DNA from 3 places in the Blastococcus sp. SYSU DS0973 genome. Region 1 is predicted to be linked to each of the others. Evidence: riboswitches for the same ligand, from Rfam matches in the RefSeq annotation. Region 1 holds a riboswitch; each other region holds the start of a gene.
What was found. A riboswitch is a leader RNA that binds a small molecule or an ion and turns the genes downstream of it on or off. The one in region 1 is predicted to bind cyclic di-AMP.
Positions count from the first base shown of each region.

Region 2: linked by a shared signal. The riboswitch ahead of ACI791_RS01035 (murein hydrolase activator EnvC family protein) and the one ahead of ACI791_RS00395 (NlpC/P60 family protein) in region 1 are both predicted to bind cyclic di-AMP.
Region 3: linked by a shared signal. The riboswitch ahead of ACI791_RS08260 (aggregation-promoting factor C-terminal-like domain-containing protein) and the one ahead of ACI791_RS00395 (NlpC/P60 family protein) in region 1 are both predicted to bind cyclic di-AMP.

Region 1 covers NZ_JBJHAN010000001.1:77,685-83,150, forward strand. Annotated here, with positions in the region: gene ACI791_RS00390 (M48 family metallopeptidase) at 1-649, opposite strand, end outside; gene ACI791_RS00395 (NlpC/P60 family protein) at 1,162-2,238, opposite strand; cyclic di-AMP (ydaO/yuaA leader) riboswitch at 2,255-2,434, opposite strand; gene ACI791_RS00400 (hypothetical protein) at 2,622-2,942, opposite strand; gene ACI791_RS00405 (NlpC/P60 family protein) at 3,059-4,321, opposite strand; gene ACI791_RS00410 (DEDD exonuclease domain-containing protein) at 4,932-5,466, shown strand, end outside.
Region 2 covers NZ_JBJHAN010000001.1:207,598-213,063, forward strand. Annotated here, with positions in the region: gene ACI791_RS01025 (maleylpyruvate isomerase family mycothiol-dependent enzyme) at 213-1,088, shown strand; partial or broken gene ACI791_RS01030 (TVP38/TMEM64 family protein) at 1,236-1,766, opposite strand; gene ACI791_RS01035 (murein hydrolase activator EnvC family protein) at 1,813-3,030, opposite strand; cyclic di-AMP (ydaO/yuaA leader) riboswitch at 3,041-3,197, opposite strand; tRNA gene ACI791_RS01040 (tRNA-Ile) at 3,348-3,421, shown strand; gene ACI791_RS01045 (esterase/lipase family protein) at 3,996-5,396, opposite strand; gene ACI791_RS01050 (hypothetical protein) at 5,393-5,466, opposite strand, start outside.
Region 3 covers NZ_JBJHAN010000003.1:314,721-320,186, forward strand. Annotated here, with positions in the region: gene ACI791_RS08240 (hypothetical protein) at 1-3, shown strand, start outside; gene ACI791_RS08245 (sulfite exporter TauE/SafE family protein) at 6-737, shown strand; gene ACI791_RS08250 (hypothetical protein) at 741-1,121, opposite strand; gene ACI791_RS08255 (glycoside hydrolase family 3 N-terminal domain-containing protein) at 1,308-2,543, shown strand; gene ACI791_RS08260 (aggregation-promoting factor C-terminal-like domain-containing protein) at 2,644-3,489, opposite strand; cyclic di-AMP (ydaO/yuaA leader) riboswitch at 3,684-3,831, opposite strand; gene ACI791_RS08265 (class I SAM-dependent methyltransferase) at 3,951-4,613, opposite strand; gene ACI791_RS08270 (SDR family NAD(P)-dependent oxidoreductase) at 4,813-5,466, opposite strand, start outside.

The DNA.
Region 1 (5,466 bases):
CCGGCAGCGGCTCGAACGAGTTGAAGGCCGGTTCGATGACCACCGGGTAGAGGAAGGAACCGATCACCACGAGGGCCGCCGCCGCTCCTCCGGCCCACGCCCACCAGGTGCGCGGGGCGCGGCGCACCAGCCAGAGGACGACCAGGACCACCACGGCCGTGAGCGCCGCGCTGATGGCCACCGAGACGGCGACGTCGCGCAGCCAGAGGCCCCACCCGCGGGTGGACAGGCCGTACCGGCGGCGGACCGTCTCGGCGTAGGCCGACACCGGGAGAGTCGCCAGGCGGCCGACGACCACGAGGGCCGGCACGCCGACCAGCACCTGGACGAACCAGCGGCCGCCCAGCGGGGCCGCCACGGCGTGCACGAGCCGGCCGCCGAGCCGGGTCAGGCCCAGGACCGCCGAGACGGCCAGCCCGAGCGCCATCGAGAGCAGCGAGGCGGGGCGCAGGGCGGCCGCGAAGGCCTCCGCCCGGTCCAGCTGCGCAGGAGTCAGCCCCGCGGCGGGATCGGGCGCGGTGTGGCCACCGGGCGGCTCCGGGAGCACCTCCCAGGGCGTGCGGACCACGATCACGACGACGAGGGCGACCCCGAGGACCGCCGCCGTCAGGAGCGCGGCCCGGGCGCCTGCCCGCCCTCCGCCGTCCACCTGGTCGATCCTAGGTGCGCCGGCCGTCCGCACCGGCCCGGGAACCCCGTACGGGCGCGTACTCCGCGGGCACTCCTCGCAGACGAACTGCAGGAGCGCCTCCAGGTTCGACGGCGGGCCGTCGGCCCACCAGGCCGGCCACACGGGGACCGGCGGCGCGTCCCCGACGGCCGGTAGGCCACATCCGGACCGGGTGCTCCGTCGCCGTCGCCCCGGCGGTGATGCCCAGCGCCTGCCCGGCCGCGATGACGGTGAGCCACTCGGCGACGCCCCGGACGGTGCGCGTGGCCGCCGGTGGGGATCGGCCACCGGGCGGTGGAGCACGCTGACGTCGGCGAGCCCCTCGGTCAAGCCCGCGGACGGAGGGCCGGTGGCCTCCGAAGAGATCACCGGCCCGTCGTGCCCCCCGGCGGGAGCAGGGTGACCATCAGCCGGCTGACATCCCTCGCTGCGACGCGCCCCCTGCAGGATCCCGCCGCGAGCCTGCGAGCGGTGGGGGCAGGGGGTGTTTCTCAGCGGACGATCCGCCGGGCGCTGTTGTAGTTCCCCATCGAGTCCACGCTCGCCACCTTCACCGGCTGGCCCGACGTGGAGGCGTGCACCATCCGCCCGTTGCCGATGTACATGCCGACGTGGCTGACCGGGGTGTAGAAGAACACCAGGTCGCCGGGCTGCAGCTCGCCGCGGGAGACCGGTCGGCCCATCTGCGACTGCGACTTGCTGGAGTGCGGCAGCGTGACGCCGGCCGCGGCGTAGGCGTAGGACATCAGGCCCGAGCAGTCGAAGGCGTTCGGCCCACCGGCACCCCAGACGTACGGATCGCCGATCTGCGCGAGCGCGGTGTTCACCGCGACCTGGGCGGCGGCGCTGGACGCCGTGACCGCCGTGGGCGCGGGGAGGCTGTTGCCACCGTGCGCCTGGGCCACCTGGGCCTGCTGCGGGGCGGTGAGCGCATCGTACCGCCGCTGGTAGTCGGCGATCCTCGTCTCGAGGTCCTCCTGCTTCGCGGCGATCTCGACCACGGCGCGCCGGGCGTCCTCGGCGGCCTTCGCAGCGGCCTTCCGGGACTGCTCCGCGTCGTCGGCCGCCGACGAGACCTCGGTGAGGACCTCGTTGGTGTGCCCGGCGATCGCGTCGAGGATCCCGAGCTGGGACACCATCTGGTCGGCCGAGTCGCTCGACAGCAGGGCGTCGAGCCGGGTCAGTCCGCTGCCGGTGTAGGCGCTGCGGGCGAGCCTGCGGATGTGCCCGTCCAGGGCGCCGAGCCGGGCCTCGGCGGCCGCGACGGCGTCGCCGGCGGCCCGGGCGGCGCCCTCGTGCCCCTCGAGCGCGACGCGTGCGTCGTTGAGCTGCTCGGAGAGGACCTCGAGCTCGTGGTTGGCCTCGGCCACCTGCGCGGCGACCTCGTCGGCCGCGCCGGGAACGGCGACTGCGGTGCCGGGGATGACGATGACGGTCAGGGCGGCAGCCGCGCTGACCAGCACGCCGGACCGGAGCGGTCCGGAGCGGCGGGCGCTCGCGGAGCTGCGCCCGCCGGCGGCGGGAGCTCGTTCGGGGGCCTGCGTCAGCGGTGCCTGAGGGGTCGCCACGTGCGGCGGCACTCCGTTTCTTCCTCTGCAACCGCCGACCGAGTTAGCTGACGGGTTCGGGCTGGGAAGACTGGCCCTATCCCCCGCGGGCCGGCGAGCCGGCCGCAGGAGAACTCACCCCGGAACTGCGGTGGGTCCCCGGTACACCGCGGGCGCCGGTGCTGCACGCCGCCCGGTGATTAGGCGGTGTCCGGTCGGGGCCACCCTTCGACGGATGACGACCACCCGGCCGAACGGCGACGACCTTAACGATCGTGATGCGCCTGTGACAAATGTGGACCGTGGGAACGCATGCGCTCGGCTTTCCGTCCCGCACGACCCCTCCACCTGGGCGTTCACCCGATCGGGTGCACGGGCGGACACCGCGACCGGCACCGGGACGATCAGCCCGTGCGCCGCCCTGGCCCCTCGCCACCGTGACCGTCGGAACCGTGAGGATGCCGCAGCGGAGGCACGAGCCCTCCCTCCGCCAGCGCGCGGACGGCCCGGCGCTCCACGTCGTCGAACTCCACCACCACGCCCGGCGGAGGCACCACGACGTCCTCCGCCGCGGCCGCTGCGGACCCGCCACGCGAGCGGCCGGCCATCGGGACCACCACCGGGTCGGTCCCCTGCCATCCCGGCGGTGCGCCGAGCAGGACGGTCACCACGCAGTCGGCGCAGCCGGTCCCCCGGACGGTGCAGGTGTCGCAGTCGATGAGCATCGCTTCTTCTCCTCCGTGAGTCGTTCCGCACGGTAGGGCGAGGCGCCGACATTTCCGCCGCGCCGCCGTCCGGCAGCCGGCCTCACGTGCCGGCGTACTCCCAGTGCCAGGGCTCCTCACGCCCGTTGCCGGGATCGGCCCGAGGTCGGGTGCAGGAAGCCGAACCGGCCCGCGTTCGCCACCATCCAGGAGTACTGCCGCGTCCCGAACGACTGGACGCCGCCGCAGAGGTCCACCGCGAGGCCCCAGCCGTGGTTGCTCGTGCCGGGGACCGCGGCGAGGGCCGGCTTCTCTCCGTACAGCCGGACCTGGCCGGCGTACGTGCGGTAGGAGTCGGTGATGCAGAGCGGAGCGCCGAGGTCGGCCGCGTACGCCGAGGACATCGCCCGGTAGGCGGCCGCCGCGTCGCAGCGCAGCGAGTGCCCGCCGACGCCCAGCGGGCACATCGCGCTGGGCGGGATGAACCCGTTCGGATAGCCACCCCAGGCGCGGGCGCCGTCATAGCTCGGTGGGTAGACCGTGTTGCCGCACTCGGTCCGCAGCGCCCCCGGAGCCGGTCCGGGCACCGGGACGGCGGGCCGCTGACCCAGGCCGGGTCGCCCGACCGCCAGCACCTGGTCGGCCGGCAGCGTCCGGACCACCACGGCGCCGGCCCGGGCGTCGGCGGCGAGCATCGTGCGTTGGTCCAGCGCCATGCCGACATGCCCCAGCCCGGCCTCGCCGGAGCCGAGGAAGACGAGGTCGCCGGGGAGCACGTCGGCGGCGGCCACGGGGGTGGCGGTCGCGAACAGCTCCCCCTGCGTCGCCGGCACCGGGACGCCGGCCCGCTCGAACGCGGCCTGCACCAGCGTGCCGCAGCCCCAGGAGTCCGGCCCCGCCGTACCGGGGGCGTACGGCCGCCCGAGCGCCTCCATCGCCGCGCTCACCGCCGTCAGCGTCTTCACGGGCAGCACCAGCAGCGAGCTGGGCTGCCCCGGCAGCTGGGCGACCCCGCGCTGGGCCCCGCCCCCGCCGGCAGCCACGGGCACCAGCCCGTCCGGCAGGCCCCGAGCCGGGTCGCGCAGCGCGGCGGCGGGCACGGTGTCGACGCCCGCGGCGCGCAACTGGTCCACGTAGGCGCGCCAGCTGGCCGCCGTCTGCTCGTTGACGTCCAACTGCTCGCGCTGCAACCGGGACAGCTGGCCGTCGACGACCTGCAGCGCCTCGTCGAGCTCCGCCGTGACCGCGGCCGCGGCCTCCTCGAGCGCGGCGACCCGGGCGCTGACCTCGTCGGCCCGCGCCCGGGCCTGCCCGAGCGCACCCTGGGCCCGCTCCTCCTCCAGGGCGGCGCGCCGGTGCCCCTCCGCGACGCCGATGACGTCGGCGGCGTGCGCGTCCACGGCGCGAGGAAGCCCAGGGCGGAGAGCACCTCACCCGGGTCGCCCGCTCTGAGCAGGAGGGTCAGGGGGGTCAGCGCTCCGCCGTCCCGGTAGACGGCGGAGGCGTAGCCGGCCACCTCCCGCTGGTACCCGGCCAGCACGCCCTGCGCATCGGCGAGGACCGCCTCGGCCTCCTCGACCGCCACCTGCGCCTCGGCGAGCGCCGCACGGGCGGCGACGACGTCGTCCTGCCGCGCGCGGAGCTCCTCCTGCACCTCGGCGGCGCGCCGCTGGAGCCGGTCCAGGTCGCGGCTGTCCAGCACGCCCGACGTGCCACCCGGCTGGTCGCTGGGCGTGGCGGCCGCAGGCCCGGTGGGCACCAGCGCCACCGTGCAGGCCGCGAGGACGGCCACCAGCGTCCGGCGCCCCGCAGCAGCGGCGGGGCCCGACCAGGCGCGCGCGCATCCGGTTCCCTCCCCCGACTCGAGCCGGCCACAACGCCAGACGTCCCACCGGGACGAATGGTGTCCCGCCCACCCCCCGACCGGGAACCCCCGGTCGGGGGGCCCGCACGGGCGGCCGGCGGCGCGCGTCCCCCGGACTGTCAGCACCCCGCCCTAGCGTCCGCCCCGTGCCACCGGTTCCCGCTCCACCGCGCTACCAGCAGGTCACGATCGCCGACGTCGGGACGCCGTTGGCGCAGGTGACCTTCGTCGTCGTCGACCTCGAGACCACCGGCGGGTCCCCGAAGGACAGCGCGATCACCGAGATCGGCGCGGTGAAGATCCGCGGCGGCCAGGTGCTCGGCGAGTTCCAGACGCTGGTCGACCCCGGCCACGAGATCCCGCCCTACATCAGCGTGCTCACCGGGATCACGTCCACGATGGTCGCGGCGGCGCCGCGGATCGGGGCCGTCCTCCCGGCCTTCCTGGAGTTCACCCGCGACGCGGTGCTCGTCGCGCACAACGCCCCGTTCGACCTGGGGTTCCTCAAGGCGGCGTGCGCCGAGAACGGGCTGGCCTGGCCCGCCGCGGCGTCGGTCGACACCGCCGTCCTGGCCCGGCGGCTGCTCAGCCGCGACGAGGTGCCCAACTGCAAGCTGGCCACCCTGGCCCCGTACTTCTCGGCCACCACCTCGCCCACCCACCGCGCGCTCGACGACGCCC
Region 2 (5,466 bases), 130 kb from region 1:
GTGGCGACGCGGCTGGAGGCGTGAGCACCGTCCGGCGGCGATTACCTTCCATGGTTGTCGAACCACGAAGCGTGCGTCCGCTGCCGCCCCAGGACCGAGCAGGCCGGGGTGGTGGCGGCTGGGCCCGTTTCCGAGCGGGACGGCGTCGCCGTTCCCATGCCTGGCCCGGCGGAGCCCCGGGTAGGGGGCCTGACGTGGGCGGACACCAGGGGATGGCCGAGGCAGATCGTGACGAGGTCGCCGGCATGGTGCTCGGCGCGTGGGATGCCTTCCTGGCGCAGGCCGCGTCGATCGACCTCGGCCGCCCGTCGCGCCTGCCCGGTTGGCGGGCGCACGAGATCTGCGTGCACCTGGGCTGCTGGGACGACCACGCCGCGCTGCACGACCTCATCGCCTCCGCGCGGGCCGGTGGGCCGGGAACGCCACCGGACCCCGACGCGGTGAACGCCCGGGTCACGGCCGCGCACCGCGACGCCTCCCGCGAGGAGGTGCTGGCCGCGCTGCGCCGCAACCGCGAGACGACCGCGCGCTACCTGGCCGACGAGCCCGTGGAGCTCGACACCGCACCGGCGGTCTCCGTCGTGGGCCGGCTACCGCTGCTGAGCGTCGTGCTCGGCCAGGCCTACGAGCTCGCCGTCCACGGACTGGACCTCGTCTCGTGCGGGGCCGAGCCGCCGCCGGCGGACGTCCTGCAGTCCGGCCTGGCGGCGCTGACCGACGTGACCGGTGCCCTGGCCGCCTCGACCGGCATCTCCGGGCGCGTCAGCCTCGTCACGCCGGACGGGGGCTGGGGGTTCACCGCGCACGGAGGCGGCTGGCAGGTGCGCCGCGTGCCGGCCGGCGTCGTCGACGGGCCGGCCGTCGAGGCCGCGGCCGACCTGCTTCTCGATGCCGCCTCCGGCCGGGTCAACCCGGTTCCGGCTGTGGCCCGCCGCGCGCTCAAGGTGCACGACGTCGGCGGGCTGCTGCAGCTCGCGCCCATCGTCCAGAAGGTGCCGGGCATCCCCGGCGGGCCGATCCTGCAGCTCGCGGCGCGCACCGTGGGCGGCGCCGGGGGGCTGCTGGGCCGGTTGTTCGGGCGCGGCTAGATCCGCTCCTGGCTCCGCCCGGCGTCGCCGCCACCGGTGCCAGGCGGCGGCGACGCCGAGGACCAGCACGACCACGACAGCGACGACCGGCAGGGCCGACGGCGTGCCCACCCACGCGACGACGGCACCCGCCGAGGCGCCGACGCCCACCTGGACCACCGTGCCGGGCACCAGCCCGACCGCGGTGGCGGCCACGTAGGTCCGCGGCCGGACGCCGCTGAGGCCGGCGGCGTAGTTGACCACGACGAACGGCATCATCGGGATCAGCCGGCCCGCCAGCACGGCGACGAAGCCCCGGTCGGTGAACAACCGGTCGGCGCTCCTCACCCGCGGGCCCGCCAGCCGCTCGGCAGCCGGCCGGCCCAGCCCGCGCGCGAGCGCGAAGGCGACCAGGGCCGCCAGCAGCGAGCCGGTGAGCACCACGGCCACCCCGAAGCCGAAGCCCAGGACGGCCCCGGCCAGCGCGGCGACCAGCGAACGCGGCACCGGCGCCAGCAGCACCGCCACCTGGCCGGCGATCAGCAGCGCCCAGGTGCCGGCGTCCCCGTGCTCGATCCAGCCGCGCACCGTGGTCCGGCCGGGGAGGTCGACGACGAGGGCCACGACCACCCCCGCGAGCAGCAGCGCGACGAGCAGCCCGGCGCGCAGCCAGGTGCCCTCCCCCGCCGTCGTCCGCACGGCACCATCCTGGACGACGCCGTGCGGCCGATGCGGACGAGCCGGATCAGCCGCAGCTGCCGCCGAGGGAGATGCCGCGCTGGGCCAGCCACGGCACCGGGTTGGTCCGGTCGGCGTAGAGGCCCCCGCGGTGCACCTCGAAGTGCAGGTGCGGCCCGGTGGACTGGCCGCGGTTGCCGACCTCGGCGATCTGCTGACCGCCCTCCACGACCTGGCCCGGAGTCACGAAGAACTGGTTGATGTGGCCGTAGACGGTGATCACGCCGTCGTGGTGCTGGATGGCGACCGCGAGACCGAACCCGCTGGCCGGCCCCGCCTGCAGGACGACGCCCGGCTCCGGCGTGAAGATCGGGGTGCCGATCGACGCCGCGATGTCCACGCCGAGGTGCATGGTGCCCCAGCGGGCGCCGTAGCAGGACGTGACCCGGCCCTGGGTGAGACCGGTGCCACCACCGGCCGCGGTGACCGCGCCGACGGCCTGCTCGGCGGCCTGGAGCTGGTTCCAGGTACCCGCCGGATCGGCGGTGCCCTGCATGCTCAGCATCCGGATCTCCGCCTCGCGCAGCTGCTCGTCCAGCGCCGCCTTCTCCGCGCTGAGCGCGTCGAACTCGGCCTGCGCCTCGGCGAGGAGGGCATCGACGGCCACCTGGGCCTCCTGGGCGGTGCGTGCGGCCGCGTCCCGCTGGGCGACGGCGGCGCGCGCCTCCTCGTCCAGCCGGGCCTCCCGCGCCTCGGCCACCCGGAGCTCCTCGAGCACCTCGGCCCGGTCCTCGCCGAGGAGCTCGAGCGTGGCGGCCTGCTGGAGCAGCTCTCCGGGGCCCTCGGCGTGCAGCACCATCTCCATCTCGCTGAACGTCTCGTCCTGGCCCATGTAGGCCTCCCGGCCGAGGGCCGCGACGTCGCCCTGGGTGCGCGCCACGGCCGCGCGGACAGCGGCGAGTTCGGCCGCGATGGCGTCGGCGTGCTGCTGGGCGGTCGCCAGCTCGGCCTCCGCCTGCAGCACGGCGCCGCTGGCCTCCTCGGCGCGGAGCGTCATCTGCTCCAGCCGGGCCTCGGCGTCCTTGACCCGCTGCTCGATGGAGGCGACCTCCTGGGCGACGCGGTCGTGCTCGCTCTTCGCGTCGCCGGGTGCGGCCGTCGCAGCCGTCGTCCCCAGCAGGGAGAGGGCCAGCAGAGCGGTCAGTGCGGTGGCGGCCCGACCGATGCGGCGGAGGCCCCCGCGAGTCGGCACGGTGGGGTGGTGCTGGTCGTGCGAGGTCGCCAAGGCGACGGTCTCCGTTCCTCGGTCCGCCTACCAGGTCAGCTGACGGGTTCGGGCCGGAACGTGGCCCTACCCACCTGCCCGTGGAGGCGCAGGCGGGATTCACCCCAGAGAACATGGGTCCCCGGTCCATCCGGCCATCCGGCCGCACGGTTCGGCGGGGTCCGCCCGAGCCCCCGGGTTCGGGAGCGAGGTCAGGTGGACCGCGGCAGACAGTACAAGCGGATCGGCCAGATGTCACAGCCCGGTAACGAGACGCACCTCCTGACACGGGCGGGTCCGAGCGGTGCGTCGCCTCGATCTGGCAGGCTGTCAACGCAGGGGCGGTAGCTCAGCCGGTCAGAGCATGGGACTCATAATCCCTGGGTCGTGGGTTCGAGCCCCACCCGCCCCACCGGTCTTGACCTGCGCTTTCACGCCTCGTGGTGGCACCGCCGCCGCCCCCGCGCCCTGGAGGTGGCACGACGCGGGGGCGTCGGCGCAGCCCCCTGCTGCGCAGGATGAGGCTCCGCCTCGACCTCAAACGCAGCACGAACCGTGATCTCCGCCTCGTCGGGACGATCCACCGCCATCGATGCCCGAATCGTGCCCGGCGCCACGGCGACGAGGACGAGCCGTCGACGCGCCGACCGCGCCCCCGACGCCCTGGTGCTCAGAGGCTGCGGAGTTGCCGAACCGTCCAGGACGAGGGGCCCAAGGCGCCGGCGCAGCACTACTGCGGCCGGGGTCCCCCTTCGCCTCCAGCGGCGCGCGCTGGGCCCCGTCGAGCAGGTCGACCGCGATCGCACACCCCTCGCCGGCTCGACCGGGTCGACCACGTCGTCACGGGCGACGAGCTGCCGCCCGATCCCGATGCCGATCGTCTCGATGGGCACCGCCGGATCCCCGGAGGGCCCGCAGCCCGCCAGCACCAGCACGGCCGCGCCGCCCGTGAGGCGGCAGGCCGTCGGTCGGGTCGGGGCGCCGGGTCATCTCCTGCCGATCTCGTAGACGTGCGCGACCACCGTCGCCTCCTCTCCGGGCCCGACCAGGAAGGGCGCGGCGCCGGCCCGGAAGGCGACCAACGACGGGTCGTCGCTGGCGTCGATGGCGCGGGCGGCCGACCGGTACGCCGTCCCGATGCCGTGGTTGTCCGCGATGCTGCCGTACTGGCCGTCGAAGGTGACCGTGGTGACGTTCGGGCTGTCGTCGTTGTCCCGGCTGTCCAGCTGCGGAACGACGTCGTGCGCGTTCTCCAGCGCCAGCACCTGCACCGACGACGGCACCTCCGCCCGCGCGATGGGTGAGCCGGTGGTGACCACGCTGCGCACGTCGAAGTCGAAGTCCGGCGTGCCGGCGTCGGCGGCCGCCTGGACGGCGACCATGCCGCCCTGGCTGTGCCCGACGAGCATCACCGGGTCGGCGGGGCCTGCCCCCGCTCGCCGAAGCGCCTCAGCGATCGCCTGCTGACGGGTGGTGGCGTCGCCGCCGAGCACCCGAACGTTGGTGCCCAGGTCGTGGGTCTGCGGGTTGACCGGCCCGAACGGCGCCTTCCAGTCGGCGGTGCCGGGGATGTCGACGACGTAGGCGGTGCTGCCGTTGGCGGAGGTGACCACCCGGACGGCGATCGTGTCGTGCTCGGGGCCGGAGCGCAGCGCGCGGACCTCGAGCGCCCCGAGCAAGTCGTCCACGCCCCGCGGTGCGACGACCGCGGGTCCCGAGTCGTCGCCGGGCAACGGCGTGACCACCGGGCTCCCGTCCGGCCACAGCCGGCCGAGCCGCCGAGCCGCCACCCGGACGTCTGCCCCGCCGAGCCACGGCCCGGTCAGCCCGACGGTCAGCAGGCTGATGCTGCTGCCGAGACCGGGCAGCGCGCCCATGACGTCGTCGACCAGCCCGGGGTGCTCGGTCACCCAGCGCTCGGGGTCGTCGAGCACGGCGGCGACGTCGGCCGCGACCCCGAAGGGGTCGGTTGCGACCCGGCCGGCGCCGCCGAGGACCAGTGCCCCTGCCGCAACCGGCCAGAGGAACCCGGTGGCCCACTCCAGGGCGTCGGCCAGCTCGGCCAGTGCGCGGTCCGCGGCCTCGTAGGCGGCGGCCGCGCCCTGCAGGACCACCGCCCGGGCGGCGAACCGCGCGGCGAGCACGGTGAGCCCGTCCGGGCCGTCCAGCGCGTCCAGCAGCGCGGCATCGAACCGGGCCACGCCTGCCGGGTCGAGCAGGGCGGAGGCCAGCAGGTCGGGGTCGGCCAGCACCGGGCGGCAGCGGGCGCTGGCGCTCGCGAGCTCCTCGGCCAGACCGGTGCTGCCGCGGGCGAGGGTGACCAGGTCGGCCAGGTCGGCCTCGATCCCGCCGGCGCCGCCGCGGACCGAGATCCCCGGTGCGGTCACGCCCGGCCTTCCAGGAGCGCCGCCACCGTCGGCGCGATCCAGGCACCGAGATCGGCCGGCCGCACCGGCA
Region 3 (5,466 bases), on a different contig from region 1:
TGAGCGTGGAGCTCGCCGCCCATCCGCTCGCACTGGTGGCGTGCGGCCTGGCGGTGCTGGTGGCGTCCGTCGTGCAGACGGCGACGGGCATGGGCTTCGGCCTGCTCGCCGGACCGCTGGTCCTGCTCGTCCAGCCCGCGCTCGTGCCCGGTCCACTGCTGGTGGGGACGCTCGCCTCACTGCTGCCGGTGCTGTGGCGGGAGCGGGGCGCGCTGGAGATCCCGGCGATGCGCGGAGCGATGCTCGCCTCGGTCCCCGGAGCGCTCGCGGGGCTCGGGCTGCTGCAGGTGATGGATGCACGGCTGCTGGCGGCGACGGTTGCGGTCGTGGTGCTGGTCGCCTGCGGCGCGGGGATCGCCGGCGTCCAGCTGCCCGGCGGCCAGCGTGCGCTGACCGTCGCGGGCTTCGCCTCCGGCACCCTGTCGACCGTCGCGGCGACCCCGGGACCGCCGCTGGTGCTCACCTACCGCGCGCCCTCCCCCGCCGCCCAGCGGGCCAACCTCTCGGTCTTCTTCGTCGGCACCACGGTGCTTTCCCTCGGCGTGCTCGTGGCAGGTGGGGAGCTCTCGGGCAGCGGTGCCGCCTCCGGCGGGCTGCTCGTGCCGTTCGTCCTGCTCGGCTACGTCGCCGCCGGCCCGCTGCGGCGCCGACTGTCCCTGCCGGCCATGCGCCGCGCGGCGCTGGCGCTGTGCCTGCTCTCCGGCGCGGCGCTGCTGGTCCGGGCGCTGACCGGCTGACCCTCAGCCCCCGGGCGGCGGCTCCCGGCGGACGAGGTCGCCGACGGCCTCCTCCAACCGGGCCCACGAGCCGCTCCACTCCACCAGCGGGTCGAGGATCCGCTCGAAGACGGCGAGCTGCTGGTCGAAGGCGTCCAACTGGGCCCGCATCGCCGCGATCGAGGTGCGCTGCGCGGTCACCATCTCCATGATCGCGCGCAGCTGGGCGGCCGACATCGCGCCGGGCGGACTGGGCAGGGCCGGCAGCGGGAGCCGGGACGTCGCACTGCCGGCCAGGGTGCGGGCGCGGTCGGTGAAGAACCGCAGCTGGCTCACGAACTCGTCGATCGACCGCCCTACGATCCCGCTCTGCGGGTCGGTGCGGTCGCCGTCGGCCTCGGTCATCGCTCCCCCTCCGGCTGTCCTGCCCCCCGACCCTAGGCAGGACGGGCCGACGGTGCCCGGTCAGCCGTCGGCGGTGCGGTTCCGGATCTCCTCCTCCGTCGCCCGGGTAGCGGCTCAGGGTCCCCCGACTCCGACACGGCCACCACCTCCCCGGCTCCCGGGGCGGCCCGGGCAACACTCGGGGAGATGTCCACACACCGCACGACGACGTCCCGGGCGGGTTCCGCACCCATCCGACGGCCGGACCGGGCGCGGTCCCTGGTCCTCGCGACCGTCGTCGTCGCCGCGCTGACCGGCTGCGCCTCCACGCCCGTCCGACCGGCCTCCTTCTCCGGCGGCGGACCCGCGACGGCCACCACCACTCCCCCATCGCCCGAGCGGACGTCGACGGACGTGTCCGTGGACGCCGTGCTCGCCGGCCTGGACCGCCGGTCCCAGGTGTCGCAGCTGTTCGTGGCCGGCGTTCCGCTGGACGGGCTTGGCGCGGGCACGGCCGTCGTCGGCGAGGGGGTCGGTGGGGTCTTCCTGCAGGGCCGGACCACCCTGGCCGCACCGGAGCTCGCCGCCACCACGGCCGCCTGGCAGGAGGCGGCGCCCGGTCCCGGCCTCTGGATCGCCGCCGACCAGGAGGGCGGCGCAGTCCAGACCCTCAAAGGTTCCGGGTTCGACGTGCTCCCGCCGGCGGTGGAGCAGGGCTTGCTGCCGGCCGGCGAGCTGGGTGCGCTCGCCGACCGGCTGGGGGCCGCGATGTCCGGTGCCGGCCTGAACCTCAACCTCGCCCCGGTGGCCGACGTCGTCCCCCCGGGCACCGAGGCGGGCAACGCGCCGATCGGCGCGTTCGGCCGGCAGTACGCCGGCGCCGGTCCCGCGGTGGCAGCCGCTGCCGCGACGGTGGCCGACGGGCTGGCCTCGCACGGCGTCGTCCCGACGTTCAAGCACTTCCCCGGCCTGGGCCGGGTCTCCGAGAACACCGACACCACCAGCGACGTCGTCGACCCGGTGACCGCCGCCGGCGACGAGCAGGTCACCGCCTTCGCCGATGCGCTCGCCCGCACCGCGGCCGACCCGTTCGTGATGACGTCGTCGGCGACCTATCCCCGAATCGACCCGGAGGAGCAGGCCGCGTTCTCCCGCGCCGTCGTCACCGACCTGCTCCGCGACCGGCTGGACTTCGACGGGGTGGTCGTCTCCGACGACCTCGGTGCCGCCGAGGCAGTGGCGGACATCCCGCCGGGCGAGCGCGCCGTCCGCTTCCTCGCGGCCGGGGGCACGCTGGTGCTGACCGTCGACGCCGGTCTGGTGCCGGAGATGGTCGACGCCGTCGCGGCCCGGGCGGAGACCGACCCCGCCTTCGCCGCGACCGTCGACGCGGCCGTCCGCACCGCCCTCACCGCCAAGGCCGAGGCCGGCCTCCTCGGCTGAGCCCGGAGACGACGAAATCGGCGATCTCGCCCCCATCACGTGCGTGAAGGGGGCGAGATCGCCGATCTCGTCGGTGGGCGATCGGGGGAGCCAGCTCCGCTCAGTACCAGCCGGTCGCCCGCGAGTGCGACCACGCGCCGCACGGCGAGCCGTAGCGGTTCTCGATGTAGATCAGCCCGGCGTCGATCTGCCGGTAGCCGTCGGAGGTCTTGGCGATGCCCGTCCCGGCCCACGTCGAGTTGAGGAACTGCGGGATGCCGTACGCGGTGCTGGTCGGGTTCTGCGCGTTGGGGTTCCAGCCGCTCTCCTTGCCCCACAGGCTCTCCAGGCAGCTGAACTCGCCGGCGCTGCCGACCTTGCTCATCGCGTACTGCTTGAACGACCCGGCAGGGGCGGCAGGTGCCGCCGGGGCGCTGGTCGCGCGCGCCGGAGCGGGGGCGGCTGCCTGGGCGCGGGCGGCCTCGGCACGAGCCGCCTCCGCGCGCGCGGCCTCCGCGCGCGCGGCCTCGGCACGGGCGGCCTCGGCACGGGCGGCCTCCTCCGCCGCGCGGCGGGCGGCCTCCTCGGCCGCGATGCGGGCCGCCTCCTCGGCGGCCCGGCGGTCGAGCTCGGCCTGCTCCGCGGCGGCCCGGGCCTCGGCGGCCGCAGCCCGCTCGGCGGCGCGCTCGCTGCGGCTCGCCGCCAGCGGGGCGAGGCTGTCGACGGCGGACTCCACCGTGTCGGCGGCGGGCGCCTCGGCGGTGATCCCGAGCTGCTCGGCGACGCTGACCGACGCCAGTTGCGGCTCGTCCTGCGCGGTCGGCTCGTCGGTGACGACGACGTTGGCGATCAACCCGCCGGCGGCGACGACGGCCAGCAGCAGCGCCGGACGGCGGACCCGGCCGACGGGACGACGTCCGCCCTCGGGCCGGAGGGCGCGGGTGATCGAGGTGGCGCGAATCTTCATGGGGAGGAACTGCTCCAGGGGCAGGGCACAGCGGGGCAGCGGAGGCTGCACGGACTGCTGCGGGGTGGTCGAGTGGCAGCGGCGGTCGGGCGGTGCGCCCGGGCGCTCAGCGCGGGGAAGGCGCGCGCGAGGCCCCGTACCGGCTGCAGTTCCGTACAGGGTGGGCCCGCAGGCTCGCCATGCGGCGGCTCTCCGTTTCTTCCGTCGTGCCGCCTACCGGGTTAGCTGACGGATTCGGGCGGGAAGCGGCCCTACCCGCGCCGCCACGTGCTCGGCGCGCGATTCACCCCAGTGCTGCGGTGGGTCCCCGGCTCGCCCGCAACTCGACGGCAGCGGGCGACTCGGCGGCGCCCGGCGGACCTCCCCGGGCGGGGAGAACGAACGGCCGGACGGGACCCACGGTATCCAGCGTTATCCGTTCGTGACAATCCCTCGCCGGGAAAAGGAACATGACGCGACCCTCAGGGCAACCGCCAGACGGTCGTCCGGCGCACCGGTGCGGGCCGGCCTGGCGACGGTTCGGTGTCGGGCACGTCGTAGGCGGCCAGGGACTGCAGCCGGTCCTCCGGGAGGTAGACACGCCCCGGATCGCCGACCAGCACCTCCACGCCGCGGGCACGTGCGGCCTCCAGGAAGGGCAGCACCCGGTCGGTCATCTCGCGGTCGTAGCAGACGTCCCCGGCCAGGATCACCGCCACGTCCGGCGGTTCGGCGCCCAGCACGTCGCCCACCGGCGTGATGCCCGGCGTTCCGTTCCGCTCGGCGTTCACGATCACGGCGGTCAGCGCGAAGGGGTCGACGTCGCTGGCGAGCACGGACGTCGCCCCGGCACGGACCGCCGCCACGGCGACCAGCCCGCTGCCGGCGCCGAGATCCAGCACCGCCCGCCCCGCGACCAGGTCGGGGTGGTCGAGCACGTACCGCGCCAGCGCCTGGCCGCCCGGCCAGGCCGCCGCCCAGAACGGCGGATCGGTGGAGGTGCGCCCATGCTCGGTCTCCATGGCCTCCCACAGGGCGACGACGTCGGCGGCCACCAGCAGCTCCACCTCGGGCACCAGTTCGGGCCGCACCGCCCGGGTGTGGGCGCGGACGAACTCCGGGGGGACGGAACGGTCGGCCGACACCGAGGCAGTCAACCGCACCGGCGGGACGACGGCGCAACCGAGGTGCCGTCGCCCAGGCCTGCGGCGCCCACGACGGCAGCTTCCCCCGGTCGGCCGCAACCCAGCGCCTCGTCGACCACCACCATCGGGCGTTGCTCCCGGCGTTGCAGGTGCTGATCCGGGGACGCCTCGGGGAACGCTCCCCGAGCGCCGCGACCGGTCAGCTCGTCGGCTTCGCCGGTGCCGCCCGACGGGCGATCAGCCGCCAGTAGCTGCCCGGCACGAGCCGCACCAGCACGTCGGGAACCTTCGCGGTCCAGCCGATCAGCAGCCGCGGACGACGACGCTCGATTGCCGCGACGATCTGTGCGGCAGCGTCCTCCGGCGGCATCCGGAGCAGCCTGGCGAACTGCTTGCGCCCCTTCTCGTACTCCGCCACCGACACGCCCGAGCCGGTCCGGGCGCTCTCGGCGATGCGCGTGCGGATGCCGCCGGGGTGCACCACCGTCACGCCGATGCCGTCCTCGGCCAGCTCGTGCCGCAGCGCCTCGGTGAACCCCCGGACGGCGAACTTGCTGGCCGCGTAGGCCGCCTGGCCGGCCGGGGCGACGATGCCGAAGACGCTGGACAGGTTCACCACGTGTGCGCCGGGGTGCGTCCTGAGCACCGGCAGCAGGGTGTGGGTGAGCCGGACGACGGCGCGCACGTTGATCGCCATCACCCACTCGAACTCCTCCAGGGTGACCTGGTCGAAGCGCCCGCCGAGCGCGGCTCCGGCGTTGTTGACCAGCAGCGTCGTCTCCGGGTGCTCGGCGACGAGCGTCGCCGCCACCCGGGCGGTCGCCTCGTCGTCGGCGAGTTCGACGACGTGGGT